4 regions of the Paenarthrobacter sp. AMU7 genome follow, and region 4 is predicted to be linked to each of the others. Evidence: riboswitches for the same ligand, from Rfam matches in the RefSeq annotation. Region 4 holds a riboswitch; each other region holds the start of a gene.

Region 1 (3,925 bases), 1.3 Mb from region 4:
GGGCAGCCTGGGCAGCAATGTCCGGGAAAGTCGCGATGTTGACCAAGGTGGGAACGATCGGCACGGACTGCTCCACCAAGCGCGGAATGTGTCGCGGCAGCAGGCCCGTGGCATGTTCGATGCAGTCGATGCCTGCATCGAGCATGTCGTCCACTGTGTCCTCGGCAAAGCAGTGGGCCGTCACCCGGGCACCTTCATCGTGGGCGGCAGCGATGGCATCCTTGACGATTTTGGCGGGGAAAGAGGCAGCGAGGTCACCCACGCCACGGTCGATCCAGTCCCCCACCAACTTGACCCACCCGTCTCCATCCCGCGCTTCCTTCCGGACGGTCTCCACGAGTTGGCCGGGTTCGACTTCATGCCCCAAACCGCGGAGGTACCGCCGGCTCCGGGCAATGTGCCTACCTGCCCGGATCAACCGGGGAACGTCCGCACGTTGCTGGACCCAACGGGTGTCACTTGGTGATCCGGCATCCCGGATCAGCAGAGTCCCGGCGTCGAGGTCAGCGTGGGCCTGCGCAAGGGTGGTCCGCTCGTCAACGGCGCCACCCACACCCAAACCGATGTGGCAGTGGGCATCAACGAAACCCGGGAGGACCCAGCCATCCAACACCAGGTCCGGTGTGGCCGTGGGGCGTTCGAACGTCAGGACTCCGTCAACAGACCACATCCCTTGGCGCTCTTCGTCCGCCGAGACAAGGACAGATCCGCTGAATTCGATGATGGTGGCCATATCAAAAGCCTAGTCCGCAGCGGCGTCCTGGACGCTGGTTCGTTCATGTGACTGGGTGCCCGTTGTGAGCTGTGGTAGCTTCGTCTACGACCACACGGGGGCCCCTGCAGGGGCTGAGATCGGACTGATGCAGTCTGCGACCGTTGAACCTGTCCGGGTAATGCCGGCGAAGGAAGTGAGTAATCCTTTGAGCACCACAAAAACACAGCACAGCCCTGCCCAAAACCCGTCCGGCTCAAGCGCAAGGACGCCGGAATCTGTGACCCAGTCGCTGACATCCCATTCATTGGCCTACCTGGAGGACCCGGACCACGGGATCCGGGTGCCCGTCACCGAGATCGCCTTGGAACCGTCTCCCAACGGCACAGCCAACCCGGCGTTCCAGGTGTACCGCACTGCGGGCCCCGGCAGTGATCCCGTTGTGGGGCTTGAGCCTTTCCGCGCTCCATGGATCGAAGCCCGCGGTGACACCGTGGCTTACCGCGGACGGGAGCGAAACCTGCTGGACGACGGCAAGTCAGCGGTGCGGCGCGGGGAAGCATCAGCAGAGTGGAAGGGCACCCAACCGGTGCCCCGCCGCGCCGTCGAAGGTAAAACCGTCACGCAGATGCACTATGCCAAGCAGGGCACGGTGACTCCCGAGATGCAGTTCGTCGCGTTGCGGGAAAACTGTGACGTTGAGCTGGTCCGCAGCGAAGTTGCCGCAGGACGGGCGATCATTCCGAACAACATCAACCACCCCGAGTCAGAACCGATGATCATCGGCAAAGCCTTCCTGGTGAAAATTAACGCCAACATCGGCAACTCAGCAGTGACGAGCTCCATCGCGGAAGAGGTGGACAAGCTGCAGTGGGCCACTCAATGGGGTGCCGATACCGTCATGGATCTCTCCACTGGGGACGACATCCACACCACCCGGGAGTGGATCATCCGCAACTCCCCGGTCCCGATCGGGACGGTCCCCATCTACCAGGCGCTGGAGAAAGTCAACGGCGAGGCGAACAAGCTGACGTGGGAGATTTTCCGGGACACTGTGATCGAGCAATGTGAGCAGGGCGTGGACTACATGACCATCCACGCCGGCGTGCTCCTGCGCTATGTGCCGTTGACCGCCAACCGGGTCACGGGAATTGTCTCCCGTGGCGGGTCGATCATGGCGGGTTGGTGCCTGGCGCACCACCAGGAGAACTTCCTCTACACGCACTTTGACGAGCTCTGCGAAATCTTCGCCCAGTACGACGTCGCCTTCTCCCTGGGCGACGGCCTGCGCCCGGGTGCAACCGCCGATGCCAATGACGCAGCCCAGTTCGCCGAATTGGATACCCTCGCCGAGCTGACACAGCGGGCGTGGGAGTTCGATGTGCAGGTGATGGTGGAAGGACCTGGCCACGTGCCGTTCCACCTGGTCCGGGAAAATGTGGAACGCCAGCAGGAACTGTGCAAGGGAGCCCCTTTCTACACCCTTGGGCCCTTGGTCACGGATGTGGCTCCTGGTTATGACCACATCACCTCAGCCATCGGCGCCACCGAGATTGCCAGGTACGGCACCGCCATGCTGTGTTACGTGACCCCCAAGGAACATTTGGGCCTTCCCAATAAGGACGACGTCAAGACCGGTGTCATCACGTACAAGATCGCAGCCCACGCCGCCGACCTCGCCAAGGGCCATCCCGGGGCCCACGAGCGGGACGATGCCTTGTCCAAGGCCAGATTCGAGTTCCGTTGGCGTGACCAGTTTGCCCTCTCCCTGGACCCCGTCACAGCAGAAGCCTTCCACGACGAAACGCTGCCGGCGGAACCGGCCAAGACCGCCCATTTCTGTTCCATGTGCGGCCCCAAGTTCTGTTCGATGCGCATCAGCCAGGACATCCGTGACGAATACGGATCAGAAGAGGCGCAGACAGCCATTGCGGAAATGTACAGCGGCATGCGCGGAAAGAGCCAGGAATTCCTGGCATCTGGCGGAAAGGTCTATTTGCCGGAACTGCAGGTACCCGGCAGCCCGGACACATTTGAGGCCGGCTCAGGAAGCCTGAACTGACATGGCCCGTCCGACGTCACCAACAAACGATCGGATGATGTGATCCCCGTCCACTGAATCCTGGGGCCGGTGCCCTCCCGCAGCAGCACGGCGGAGGGCTCCGGTTTCCTGGAGGTAACCGGCAATTTCCTCATACAGGGGTTCCCAGCCACCCGTGAGGACCAACGTGGGGACACCGGGCACGATGTGCAGCGGGGCCTCCCAAGGCGGGGCCTGGAGCCTGAGCCTGCGGGCTGAACGGCGCGCTTCGGGAGTATTCAGTCCCCCCGTTTCGGCAGAAAACGCCCGGCGGTAGTACTCACGTTGGTAGTCGGCGTCGTTGAGCTGGCTCCGTACATCGAACAGGGGTTCCATAAGGGCCCGATGGGAGGCTGTGGCCGGAAGCTCGGCTGTCAGGGACAAACAAGCAGGCTCAACCAAGCTCAGCGAGTGCACCAGGTCCGGACGTTCTATGGCAGCCAGCATGGCGGAGATGGCACCTTGCTCGTGCGCTACGACGTGGCCGCCACCCGTATCCGCCAGGGCATTGATGACAATGGCAACGTCCGCGGCAACGCTCGATCCCACGGGTTCTGCTGCAACGTCAAAGCCATGCCGGCGCAGGAACAGTGCGTCATAAGCGAGGGCCATGCCGTGCTGTTTCGGCCATGCCGCAGCACCAAAGCTGCCCAGGCCGTGAACGAAGACTACGCGCTGCTTATGCATTGGTTCAGCCTATTCCACGGCCCTGACATCCCAACTGCGACGCGGTGGGGATGTCAGCCGCGGCCTATTTGCCGAGGAACTTATCGAAGCCCTTGGGAAGGTTGAGCGATGAGGGATCGAACTCTGCCGCGCCTTGGCCGAAAGCGGCACCCGACGGTGCTGCCGAGGCTGCGTTAGCCCGCTTGGCTTCGGCATCGCGCAGTTCCTGTGCTGCTTTGGCAGGGTTGCCTGAACGCGCCTTCTTCTTGGGCGCATTCTTGCCGCTCTTGCGGCCTCCGCCGGGGCCACCAAGGCCAGGCATCCCGGGCATCCCCGGCATGCCGCCGCCCTGCGCAAGTTTCTTCATCATCTTCTGGGCCTGGGCGAAGCGCTCCAGCAGGCCATTGACCTCGGACACGTGGACGCCTGAACCCTTGGCGATACGGGCGCGGCGTGAGCCGTTGATG
Region 2 (3,925 bases), 1.4 Mb from region 4:
CTACCTGGTGTACGTGCCCGGTGGTTCCATGACCGGCATTTCACGCAAGCTGCCCGACGTCGAACGCAACCGCCTCAAGCGCATCCTGAAGGACCGTTTGCCGGAAAACGCCGGCGTCATTGTCCGCACGGCTGCTGAAGGTGCGTCGGAAGAAGAACTGACGCATGACATCAACCGCCTGCGCGCCCAGTGGGAAGGCATCGAAGGCCAGGCCTCCTCCACCAAGGTCCTGGCACCGGAACTGCTCTACGGCGAACCCGATCTGACCATCAAGGTGGTCCGTGACGTCTTCAATGAAGACTTCTCCAAACTGATCGTTTCCGGCGACGACGCCTGGGACACCATTGAGGCTTACGTAACCTACGTTGCCCCCGACCTTGTGGGCCGCCTCGAGAAGTGGACCAAGGACCAGGACATCTTCGGTGCCTGGCGCATTGACGAGCAGATCCACAAGGCACTGGAACGCAAGGTCTTCCTCCCATCCGGTGGTTCGCTGGTCATCGACCGCACCGAAGCCATGACCGTGGTGGACGTCAACACCGGTAAGTTCACCGGCAGCGGTGGAAACCTTGAAGAAACCGTCACCAAGAACAACCTCGAAGCTGCTGAGGAAGTAGTTCGCCAGCTTCGCCTGCGTGACATCGGCGGCATCATTGTCATCGACTTCATCGACATGGTCCTTGAGTCCAACCGCGACCTCGTCCTCCGCCGTATGGTTGAGTGCCTTGGCCGCGACCGCACCAAGCACCAAGTGGCTGAAGTGACGTCACTGGGCCTTGTCCAGATGACCCGCAAGCGCATGGGTACCGGCCTCCTTGAGGTCTTCGGTGAGCAGTGCGAGCACTGTGCAGGCCGCGGCGTGGTCACCCACGATGAACCGGTGGAGCACCGTCGCGCCAACGTTGTGGCTGCCGAGCACCACCGCCCCCACACTGAGGCGCAACAACCCACAGCCCGAACAGAACGCAAGCGCCGCCGTGGCAAGGGCGGGGGACAGGCTGTCGCCGAGGCTCCCGCGCAGGTCCACAGCACTGCTTCCGCCCCTGCCGCACCTCCCGCGGCTTCCGAGCCGCAGGATCCTGCCAAGCAGGCCAAGGCAGAGGCAACCCGCGCTGCGCTGGCGACGATCGCTGCTGCCGCCCACGCTGCCCACCTCCACGATGACGAAGTTCACCGTGCAGAAGAGCAGGCACGGGCGGCCGGCCAGCACCAGGCGCCTGCCGCATCACAGCCGGAGGCCGGAGAGCACGCCGACCCCGAATCAGACCGGGAAGCATCGGTGCGTGACACACGGTCCACACCGGTTCTGCGATTCGGCGGCGAAGAAGTGGCCTTGCCTTTCGGGGAACACCACGAGGAACCGCCTGCCGCCAAGCCTGCCATGAGCCTGGATCTCCTGGCCGAAGCGTTCTCCCACCTTGGCGCAGCACCCGAGGCGAAGCCCGAAACCGTGGTTCCTTCCAAGGCAGCCGCTGCACCTGCAGCCGCCGTGGCGGGGCCCGTGGACGAGGACCCTGAAGCTGCTTCGGCGTCGAAGTCCCGCCGGGGGCGCCGCAACCGCAGTGCGAGCCGCGCCCAGGGTGCAGCCAACGAGACCAGCGTTGAGCACCACGAGGTAACTGCTACCGCAGCGCGTGGAACTGCACACCAGGCCAAAGCACCGGCGGAGCCTGCCAAGAAGGCAGCGTCCGAGGAACCCATCATCCTTGGGGTTGGTGTTCCCGCTTCGGAGCTCTAGGACCCGATCCGCAAGGGCCCCGCAGTAACCGCCACAGGCGGGTACTGCGGGGCCCTTTGCTGTCTGCTCACAGCGGTCATAACCGGTCTTCTGCGGAGTGCAGTTCCCGGGCCGTGCTGCTTCCCGGCTACGCTGGGGATTGACACGGGGTGCCGGGCATAGGGCCCGGCTGAGATCCAGACCCGTTGAACCTGTCCGGTTAGCACCGGCGAAGGGATGTCCCCATGACGTCATCGTCGTATTCTTCTGTGTACCCTCTGGCTGTTTGCGGCCGGGAAACGCCCCGGGTACTGAGTATCGCGGGCTCGGACCCCTCCGGCGGTGCCGGTATCCAGGCTGACCTGAAGAGCATTGCGGCGCAGGGCGGCTACGGCATGTCGGCGATCACCGCGTTGACGGCCCAAAACACGCTGGGCGTCAGTGCTGTCCATGTTCCTCCGGTGGAGTTCCTGCGACAGCAGTTGGAATCCATCAGCACGGACATCGCCATCGATGCCGTCAAGATCGGCATGCTGGGTGACGCTGCGGTGATCGATGAGGTCCGCAGCTGGCTTGAGTCGGTGCGTCCCGGCGTCGTGGTCCTTGACCCGGTGATGGTGGCCACCAGCGGCGACCGCCTCCTGCGAGGGTCTGCCGAGCAGGCCCTGCGCGCTCTGCTGCCGTTGGCGGACCTTATTACCCCGAACCTCCCGGAGCTTGCCATGCTGTTGGGGGAGCCTGAAGCTGCTGACTGGGATTCGGCGTTGAACCAGGGCAAGCGACTGGCTGCTGAGTGCGGCACCACGGTCCTGGTGAAGGGCGGACACCTGGCAGGGGCGGAATGCCCGGATGCCCTGGTTAACACCAGCGGCCTCCTGCGGCAGGACGTCATCGAGGTAGCCGGACCCCGCATGGAAACGAAGAACAGCCACGGCACGGGCTGTTCGTTGTCGTCGGCTCTGGCCACGGTCCAGGCCCGCACCGGCGATTGGGAAGCTTCCCTGCGCGAAGTCAAGCCGTGGTTGCTTCAGGCGCTGCTGCATTCGGACAGCCTCGACGTAGGCCAGGGAAACGGGCCGGTCCACCATTTCCACCACCATCAGGTCCTGAGGCCGGGGCAATTTGCCGCGGCGCTGTGGAAGGAAGCTGCTCCGGAGCTCGAGGCAATCTACAAGCTCAGCTTTATTGACGGCCTGCAATCGGGCGACCTCCCGGAGGCTGCGTTCAATTACTACCTCGCGCAGGACGCCCTCTACCTCAACGGGTATTCCAGGGTCCTGGCGCGTGCGGGCGCCCTTGCCCCCACGGAGGAGGAGCAACTGTTCTGGGCCAAAGCGTCACAGCAGTGCCTTGAGGTCGAATCGGAACTGCACAGGAACTGGCTCAGCACCCGAGAGGCATCCTCGGTGACCGGACCCGTCACGAAGTCCTACGTGGACCACCTGCTGGCATCCTCGGCCACCGGCAGCTACTCCGTGGTGCTGGCGGCCATCCTGCCGTGCTACTGGCTCTACGCAGAGGTGGGCCAGCGGCTCCATGCATCGTTCGTGAAGGCGGGATCCCCGGCGGCGCATCCCTACGCGGACTGGCTCAGGACTTACGCCGATGAAGAGTTTGCTGCAGCCACCAAGAATGCGATCAATTTCACGGACGCCGCTGCAGCGGCAGCTTCCGAGGGGGAGCGGGCATCAATGGTGGAGGCTTTTGCCCAGTCCTGCCGCTACGAAACTGCGTTCTTTGACGCACCCCGGCTGTTCGCCTGACCGTTCCTGCCCGGGCTTTTTATCTCCGGGTTTCAAACCGCCCCAGCGCGTCGCGGGTCAAATCACGTTAATCGCCCCAAACCCTGTAGGCTGTATGGGCACGGTGCCGGGAGAGTCCGTTACAACTGGTGATGCAAGTCACGTGGTAGCCTCCGGACCCGGCCTCATTTGCAGCCGAGGGTCAAACTAGCGTAATCTTGATCTTCGGTGCTTACGCCAACACTTGGGTTATGCCCCTTGGAATTGTTCAAGGGATGACTCGCGGACTTCGATCAGAAGTCCACGGCGTTGAGGCACAGCGCGAACCAAGCCTGATTTCGGTTCCAGGTTCCGCACGCAAATTTAGTTATAAACGTCGAGAGAAGTGAGTACCCAAGTGGTGTACGCGATTGTCCGCGCAGGCGGCCGCCAAGAAAAAGTTTCCGTTGGAGACTACGTAACGCTT
Region 3 (3,925 bases), 1.0 Mb from region 4:
GCGAGCCAGACAACGAGCGTGATGATCCAGGCCTTCTTCTTGTTTTCCGGATAACCCTGCAGCGGGCGGCCTTCCTTATCACGTGCGTTGCCGGTCAGCGTGATGATGAGGTCCACGATGGACCAGATGCCGAGTCCGCCCGCAGTGAGCAGTTTGGCAATGCCGGTCCCGATCTTTCCCAAGTAAAAGCGGTCAACACCGAGGCCACCAAGGAGCAAGGAGAGGATCCACGTGACCATGAAGGACTTGGCCGGAGTACCCGTGCCGGGAACACCATAAGGGCTGGAATCCGGGCCGGACTGGTACGTCTGGGGTCCGCCTTGGTACTGGGCGTCGAAAGCACCGGGTGCAGGGGGAACTGGTGGGGCACCGTTCCTGTTGTGGGGCGCGGGCGGGTAGCTCGGATTAGTCATTGATCATCCTTCGGGGGAGTGGGTGCGAGGAGGAGGACACGCGGCCTGCGGGCACGCCAGACAGTCAACTCACTTCCAGTCAGCCTAGTGGGACCAACGCTGCTGAAGGCAATCTCCGCGGGCGGGGTGTGGAGAGCCGGGGATAGTCTTGGATTATGGGCATTTCGACGGACGTCGCACCTTCTGCCGGACAACTCGCCGCGGAACTCCTGGGCGCCATGGCCTACGGCGAGTTGTCGGCTTTCGGCCGGCTTTCGTTCGATTCCCGATACGCCCCCTCACTCCATGACCGTTCAGTGCTGGCAAAAATTGCCGTCGGTGCGTACGGAAACTTCGCGCTGCTGAGCGATCGGCTCGCTGAAATGGGCCTCGATCCGGAGGAAGCCATGCTGCCGTTCCAGCGTTCCTTTGACCACTTCCATGAACGCACCAAGCCCGGGGACTGGTTCGAATCCGTGATGAAGGCTTACGTCATCGACACCGTTTCCTCGGACTTCTACCGGGCTGTCGCCACTTTCCTCGATGGAACAACGCAGCAGTTCGTGGACCGGGTTGCCTCCCCCGACCAGGCAACCGAGGTACTTCGTGTCCTGCTGCGGCGGGCCTTGGCCGATGACCCACGACTGGCCTCACGGCTGGCGTTGTGGGGCCGCCGGCTGGTGGGGGAAGCGCTGACACAGGCGCAGAGGGTAGGGACTGAGCACCCACAGTTGGGGCCGGCACTAAAAAGTGGTGGCGATGCCCGCGCCGCAATTAAAAGACTGACAGGCGAGCTCGCCGGGCGTCATGCCCGCCGGATGACGGCGCTGGGCCTCACTGCCTAGCGGTATGACCGGGCTTATGCCTGAAAGGCTCCAACGGCCAGGCTCAGGCTGCGTCCAGCGCCTCCAGCAGCGACTTGGCTGCCGTCGTCGGATCCGAAGCCTCGGTGATGGCGCGGACCACGACGATCCGGGTGGCTCCTGCGGCCCGCACCTGCTCTACGTTGCTGAGATCGATCCCTCCGATGGCGAACCATGGCAGGTTCACGGCGCCGTCGGTGGTCTCGACTGCACGCTTGCTCGCTTCTGCGGCATATGTGACCAGGTCCAGTCCCACGGCTTCGCGGCCGGGTTTGGTGGGTGTCGCCCAGACGGGTCCTACACAGAAATAGTCCAGGCCCCCCTGTCCCGGTGATGCCGCGATGGCGGCATTCACCTGCTCGGGGGAGTGGGTGGAAAGACCGATCGTGACGGACTCCGGAAGCAATGTCCGGGCCACCTTCAACGGGAGGTCCTTTTGCCCGATGTGGAACACCGGAGCCCCGGAAACACTGGCAACGTCGGCTCGATCGTTGACAGCCCACAGCCGTCCATGACGTTGCGCAACTCCCTGCAGGACCGCCAGCAACTCCAATTCCTCGGCAGCTTCGAGGGTCTTGTCGCGCAGCTGGATGATGTCCACGCCGCCCTCGAACGCGGCGTCCACAAAGTCTTCAAAATCGCCTTGCCGTTTCCGCGCATCGGTGCACAGATACAAGCGGGCGGTGGCGAGGGCATCAGTCTGGGTCATGGAACCCAGAGTAGTTCCTCTAAACTGGGCACGTACTGCGGGAGCCGCGACGTTCGTCATATGACTGTCCGGCTGAGAGGGCTTAAGAGCCGACCGCTTGACCTGATCCGGCTAGTACCGGCGTAGGGAAGGAAACGCGCAATGGCAGTTCCCCGCCAAACCCCGCTCCAGGCCGACGTGGCCGTCATTGGCGGCGGCGTCATCGGGCTGGGCATCGCCCGCGAAGCGCGGCGACTTGGCCGCTCCGTGGTGGTGATCGACCCCGCACCGGCTTCGGGGGCTACGTTTGCTGCCGCCGGAATGCTTGCCCCCGTGAGCGAATTTCACTACCAGGAGGAAGATCTCCTGGAGTTGATGCTCGAATCGTCCCGGCTGTGGCCGTCTTTCGCGGCAAGCCTGCCCCGCGGAGGGGAAGACACCGGATACCGCACGACGCCGACACTTGCCGTGGGTGCCGATGCCGCGGACCGCAGGGCACTGGCAGACCTCCGTGCGGTACAGCTTGCTGCGGGCCTGGGGGTCGAGCCGTTGTCCCTGCGCGACGCCCGGGATCGCGAACCCCTCCTCAGCCCCCAAATTTCCAGTGCCTTCGACGTTCCCGCCGACCATCAGGTCGATCCCCGCAAGCTGGCGGCATGCCTGCTCTCGGGACTGGCACGCCACGCGGCCAGCGACTACACGTGGGTTTCGGGCGCCGACGATGGGTTTGCCATGACTTCCACGGCGCGCCGCTTGCTCTGGGACGGAGGGCGGGTCTCAGGAGTGGAACTCGAGTCCGGCGCCGCTGTCCACTCCACCGAAACGGTGGTCGCCAACGGACTGGGTGCGGCAGACCTGGAAGGGCTCCCCGACGGGCTCAGCCTTCCCCTGCGGCCGGTATATGGCGACATCCTCAGGCTTCGGGTGCCTGAACACCTCCGGCCCCTGCTCACCTCCACCGTCCGTGGGATGGTCCGTGGAGTGCCCGTCTACATCGTGCCCCGGGACGACGGCACTGTAGTCATCGGGGCCACCCAGCGCGAGGACGGACTGTCGGCAGCGTCCAACGCGGTCTCAGCCGGGGGCGTCTACCAGTTATTGCGGGACGCCCAGGCCCTGGTCCCCGCAGTGGCGGAACTTGAGCTGCTCGAAGCAACGGCCCGGGCCCGCCCCGGCACTCCGGACAACGCACCGCTGCTTGGACGGGTCGTTGGCCCCCGGGGGGATGTTGATGGTCTGGTGATCGCCACAGGATTCTTCCGGCATGGTGTCCTCCTGACGCCCGCGGCCGCACGGATCGTGGGCGGGCTGATCAACGGCACGTCGGACCCCCGGTGGGCATCATTTTCCCCGGACCGCTTCGCGGCCACTTCATCCACAGCGCTGGCGCTTACGCCGGCACACGCTCCCAGCAAGGAAACAACATGAACATCAAACTCAACGGATCCGATCACGCCGTGCCGGAGGATGCTTCAGTCAGCACCCTGGTCACGGCCGTCACCGGCCGCGCTCTGGACCACCGCGGACAGGCAGCCGACGGTGGCAAGCTGGGCGTCGCCGTCGCCCGCAATTCCGAGGTGGTGCCACGCAGCCAATGGTCCGCAACGGCGCTCGCCGACGGGGATGAACTCGAACTTGTTACCGCAGTCCAAGGAGGCTGACTTCATGACGACAGCAAACACAGAGGTCATTACTGACGCCCTGGTGATCGACGGCGTCCACTTCGGATCCCGCCTGATCATGGGGACGGGAGGTGCCCCGAGCCTGGACGGTCTGGGCGCTGCGCTCCTGGCGTCCGGGACAGAGCTCACCACAGTAGCCATGAGGCGCTACTCACCCGCTGAAACAGGATCCCTCTTCCAACTCCTGGTGGACCACGGAATCCGGGTGCTGCCCAACACCGCCGGTTGCTTTACTGCCAGAGACGCCGTGATGACCGCTGAACTGGCACGCGAGGCACTGGAAACCGACTGGGTGAAGCT
Region 4 (3,925 bases):
GCTTCCATGGTGACTGCCAGCCGCGAAGCCCTCCTCACGGCTTGGACCAAGAGCCCAAAGCTCTGGCCCAGCGTGGCCTTCAGCCGTTGGAACGGACTGCCCTGGGAACCGACTCCGCGGGCACGGCGGGCCATGCCGATGGTCTGCCACTCCTCTGCCATGAGCCCAACCAACCTCATGGCAGCCAAGGATCCTAGGACAAAGCGGTGCGGCAACTTGGCCTTCTGGGCCAGCGCATCTGCCAAATCAGTGGGATCCGTGCAGGTCATCAGCAGGATTGCCGGTAACGCGATCGCCAAACCGCGCAGCATGAAACCCAGCCCCAGCTCAAGGGAACCTTCGCTGATGGACCAGAGTCCGACGTCGAGCAGTAAAGCGCCGCTGTCCGCCGCCACAATCGCGGTACTCCAGCCGCCGATCGCAGCGGCGATGATCAGCGGCCAGGCGCGCTGCCACAGAAGCCTGAACGTAAGCCCGGCCAACGGAAACAACGCCAGCTCCGCAACCAACGCCGTGGACGCCGATACCCAGTCGATGGACAGGGCCAGCACCAGGGAAATCAGAAAAACGGACACGAACTTTGCCAAGGGGTTGGCTCGGGTCAGCAGGGCACGATTCCCGCGGAGGTTCAGTGCATCCCTCATGCTGCACCAGCTTCCTGATGCGTGGCTTCACCGTGCTGTACCGGGCCGAGCCGCAGCTCCGTTCCGCCGAGCACTGCGCTGAATTCCTGGTCGTGGGTCACGGAGACCACAGCCGTTCCGGCGTCCAGCAACTCTGAAAGGAACGACGCCAACTCCGCCCACGTGTTGGCGTCCTGGCCGAACGTAGGTTCATCGAGCACCAGGACTTCGGGGTGCGCGGCAAGCACGGTGGCCACCGAGAGCCGCCGCTTCTCACCGCCGGAAAGGGTGTAGGGGTTGGCGTCCACCAAATGCGTCAGCCGCAGCCGCTCCAACAGTTCGTCCACCCGTTCTTCGCCGTGGCCTAAATGCCTGGGCCCAAACATGAGCTCGTCCAGGACCTTGCCCGTGACGAACTGGTGCTCCGGCTCCTGGAACACCGTCCCGATCCGTGAAATCAGCTGGTCTGCTTTCCACTTGAACGGGTCAATACCTGCCCCTTTGGAAAGCTCGACGGCGGCACTCACTGTACCGTCCACCGGCGCTAAAAGGCCGGCCAACGTAAGCGCGAACGTGGACTTTCCAGCTCCGTTGGCTCCAGTGATGGTCAGTGCTTGGCCGGCCCTGACCTGCGCGGTGATTCCCGTTTGAACCGGGACGGGCGGGATGGTCTTGAAGCCCTTGCGCCGCGGCTTTTCCCGGGAAACTGCGAGGTCCTGGGCCGCGAGGAGCAGTGGGGCGGTGTGGGGTTGGCTGCGTCGTTGGCGGGTGGCCGGTACGTACCCCGGCACCCAAACGCCGGCAGCCATCAACAGGGTGCGGGCCTCGGACAGGACCTTGTCCGGTGGGCCGTCCAAAAGGACCCCGCCCGTTGCCTGGCCTGTTCCCGCCGCCGCCAGGGCGCCCGGCTGCAGGACCACGATCCTGTCCACCAAGTCCTTCCACACCGACACACGGTGCTCCACCACCACCAGCGTTGCGCCGGTCTTGTCCAGGCAACGCCGAACAGCATCCCGAACCTCCAGCACTCCGGCCGGATCCAGGTTGGCCGTGGGTTCGTCCAAGAGGATCAAGCCGGGACGCATCGCGAGAATCCCCGCCAGCGCAAGGCGCTGCTTCTGCCCCCCGGAGAGCGCCGCCGTCGGGTGGTCCAATGCCAATCCGCCGCCCGCGGCGGTACGCAACCCGACGTCGTCGAGCGCTTCATGGACGCGGGCCCAGATCTCCTCTCGCGGCACGGCAAGGTTCTCCGCACCGAAAGCGACGTCGTCACCAACCCGCGACAGGACCACCTGCGTCTCGGGGTCTTGCTGCATGAGACCGGCGCGGCCCCGCTGTTCCCGCGGAGCAACGCCGTCGATCAGCAGGGAACCTGACTCGTCCGAGTCGTCTTCCTCGTCACCCAGCACCCCCGCGAGGGCGTGCAGCAGTGTGGACTTGCCGGCGCCTGAAGGCCCCAGCAGCAACACCCGCTCGCCCGGTTCAATCCGGAGGTCAAGCCCATGTATGGCGGGAGCGGACCTGCCGGCATGCCGCCAACCCCAGCCCTCGGCGGAGATGGCGGCAGGCCTCACCGGGCTGCTGTTCTTGTTGCCGCTCTGCGTGGCGGGCATCAGCTGAAGACGGGCTCCGACGCGGCCTTGCGCGATGCGAAGGAGCTCAGGACGCCGGTTTTAGCCAAGCCGCGGGTGGCAACCCAGGACAGGGCGCCGGCGATGATGGCACCCGAGATGGTGGTGAAAGTGATGTACGCCAGTTTGTCCACTGCCTCGTAGGCGATGTTCCAGCCCCACGGGAGGAAGGAGTCGTTCAGGCCGCAGAAGAGGCCCGCACCGGCGCCGGCTAGGAGGGCCGTGGGCAGGTTGAACTTCTTGTACCGGAAAGCGGCGAAGATGAGCTCTGCGCCCAGACCCTGCAGGACACCGGAAATCAGGACGGTGGTGCCGTATTGGGAACCCATAATCAGCTCACCGGTGGCCGCGACAGCTTCGCAGAACAACGCTGCGCCCGGTTTGCGGATAATGAGCATTCCCAGGACTGCGGGGATCATCCAGCCGCCGGCGATCAGGCCGGTGAGCGGCGGATACGTCGCGTTCATGGGGATGGATACCAGCGCGGCGCCCTGGGACCAGGCCCAGAAGATCACGCCGCCTGCGATGGCGATCAATGCCGCCACAACGATGTCTACAACACGCCAGTTATAACTGGTCTTCTTCACGTTTACCGTGGTCATTTTCTGCCTCCTGAGGTTACAGGAGGGGAAAGTGCTCCCCGGATTTCCCATCGGCCTGCGCCGCCTGGATCCGGACACTCTGAGAAGCTCGACTCCCTTGCGCCGGTACTAACCGGATCAGGTTCGAGGGTCTGCGGCTGTCCGCACTCTCAGCGCCCTCGCGTCTCCTGCATCTCTGCAAGGTCCGACGGCGGCGCTCCCCTGTCGTTATCAAATCTGCCCTGATGGGCTGGTTCAGTTTACACCTGCCCGTGTTGTGGGCGACTGTCCGATGCCGGCCGGTGGTCACAATCGGGCGATCGGGGGGCCCGTGCGTGGGGTTGCGTGCGTTGCGGGGCCCGCTCTGCACCCCTCGCGCCGGTTTTGGCCTGTACACCCGGCCCCACAACGAGACCTGAGAGAATGATCCAGCAGACTCGACCGCGGCAAAGGGGCACTTTCATGACGGACCTACCCATTCAGGATCACCCTGCCGGCGAGGGCACCATATCCGAGCCCCGGCTTGCTGCCAGTGTCATCCTGCTCCGTGATGCCCCGGGCGGGATAGAGGCGTTCGTCCAGCACCGGGTCAGCACCATGGACTTCGCCGCCGGAATGGTGGTCTTCCCGGGCGGCCGGGTGGATGCTGCGGACGAGTCAGGCTGGGACTACCCAGCGGACCTGCTTCAACGCCACACTGCCGCCTGGCGTTCGAGTTCCATCGCCACCGGCGCCACCTCAACGCAGGCCGAAACCAACGCAGGGACGGTCCTCACCGCCGCAATCCGCGAAGTCCAGGAGGAGTCCGGGCTCAGCATCAGTGCCGCGGATCTCCGCCCTTGGGCCAACTGGATCACGCCTACGGACATGCCGAAGCGCTTTGACACCTACTTCTACGTTGCCAGGCCTTCCCCGGGAGCCGAGCCGCAGCATCAAACCACGGAGGCCTGGCAATCGTTGTGGATGCCAGTAGACGGAATCCTGGAAGCGGAAGCGGCCGGGACCCTGAAGCTGATGCCGCCCACCTATTACCTGCTCAAGGAAATCGCTGAGTTTGATTCCGTGGATGCTGCCTGGTCGGCAGAGCACC

Evidence for each region. A riboswitch is a leader RNA that binds a small molecule or an ion and turns the genes downstream of it on or off. The one in region 4 is predicted to bind thiamine pyrophosphate.
Region 1: linked by a shared signal. The riboswitch ahead of thiC (phosphomethylpyrimidine synthase ThiC) and the one ahead of ABQM86_RS18920 (ECF transporter S component) in region 4 are both predicted to bind thiamine pyrophosphate.
Region 2: linked by a shared signal. The riboswitch ahead of thiD (bifunctional hydroxymethylpyrimidine kinase/phosphomethylpyrimidine kinase) and the one ahead of ABQM86_RS18920 (ECF transporter S component) in region 4 are both predicted to bind thiamine pyrophosphate.
Region 3: linked by a shared signal. The riboswitch ahead of thiO (glycine oxidase ThiO) and the one ahead of ABQM86_RS18920 (ECF transporter S component) in region 4 are both predicted to bind thiamine pyrophosphate.

The regions. Positions count from the first base shown of each region.
Region 1 is NZ_CP165735.1:2,767,887-2,771,811, forward strand. Features, by position in the region: gene ABQM86_RS12765 (amidohydrolase family protein) at 1-733, opposite strand, end outside; TPP riboswitch at 818-925, shown strand; gene thiC (phosphomethylpyrimidine synthase ThiC) at 921-2,774, shown strand; gene ABQM86_RS12775 (alpha/beta hydrolase) at 2,757-3,479, opposite strand; gene ffh (signal recognition particle protein) at 3,544-3,925, opposite strand, start outside.
Region 2 is NZ_CP165735.1:2,677,167-2,681,091, reverse strand. Features, by position in the region: gene ABQM86_RS12310 (Rne/Rng family ribonuclease) at 1-1,738, shown strand, start outside; TPP riboswitch at 1,874-1,972, shown strand; gene thiD (bifunctional hydroxymethylpyrimidine kinase/phosphomethylpyrimidine kinase) at 1,963-3,480, shown strand; gene rplU (50S ribosomal protein L21) at 3,857-3,925, shown strand, end outside.
Region 3 is NZ_CP165735.1:3,112,176-3,116,100, reverse strand. Features, by position in the region: gene ABQM86_RS14300 (TM2 domain-containing protein) at 1-413, opposite strand, end outside; gene ABQM86_RS14295 (ferritin-like fold-containing protein) at 569-1,237, shown strand; gene thiE (thiamine phosphate synthase) at 1,281-1,964, opposite strand; TPP riboswitch at 1,992-2,110, shown strand; gene thiO (glycine oxidase ThiO) at 2,106-3,371, shown strand; gene thiS (sulfur carrier protein ThiS) at 3,368-3,604, shown strand; gene ABQM86_RS14275 (thiazole synthase) at 3,609-3,925, shown strand, end outside.
Region 4 is NZ_CP165735.1:4,116,705-4,120,629, forward strand. Features, by position in the region: gene ABQM86_RS18910 (energy-coupling factor transporter transmembrane protein EcfT) at 1-644, opposite strand, end outside; gene ABQM86_RS18915 (ABC transporter ATP-binding protein) at 641-2,236, opposite strand; gene ABQM86_RS18920 (ECF transporter S component) at 2,236-2,856, opposite strand; TPP riboswitch at 2,933-3,069, opposite strand; gene ABQM86_RS18925 (NUDIX domain-containing protein) at 3,298-3,925, shown strand, end outside.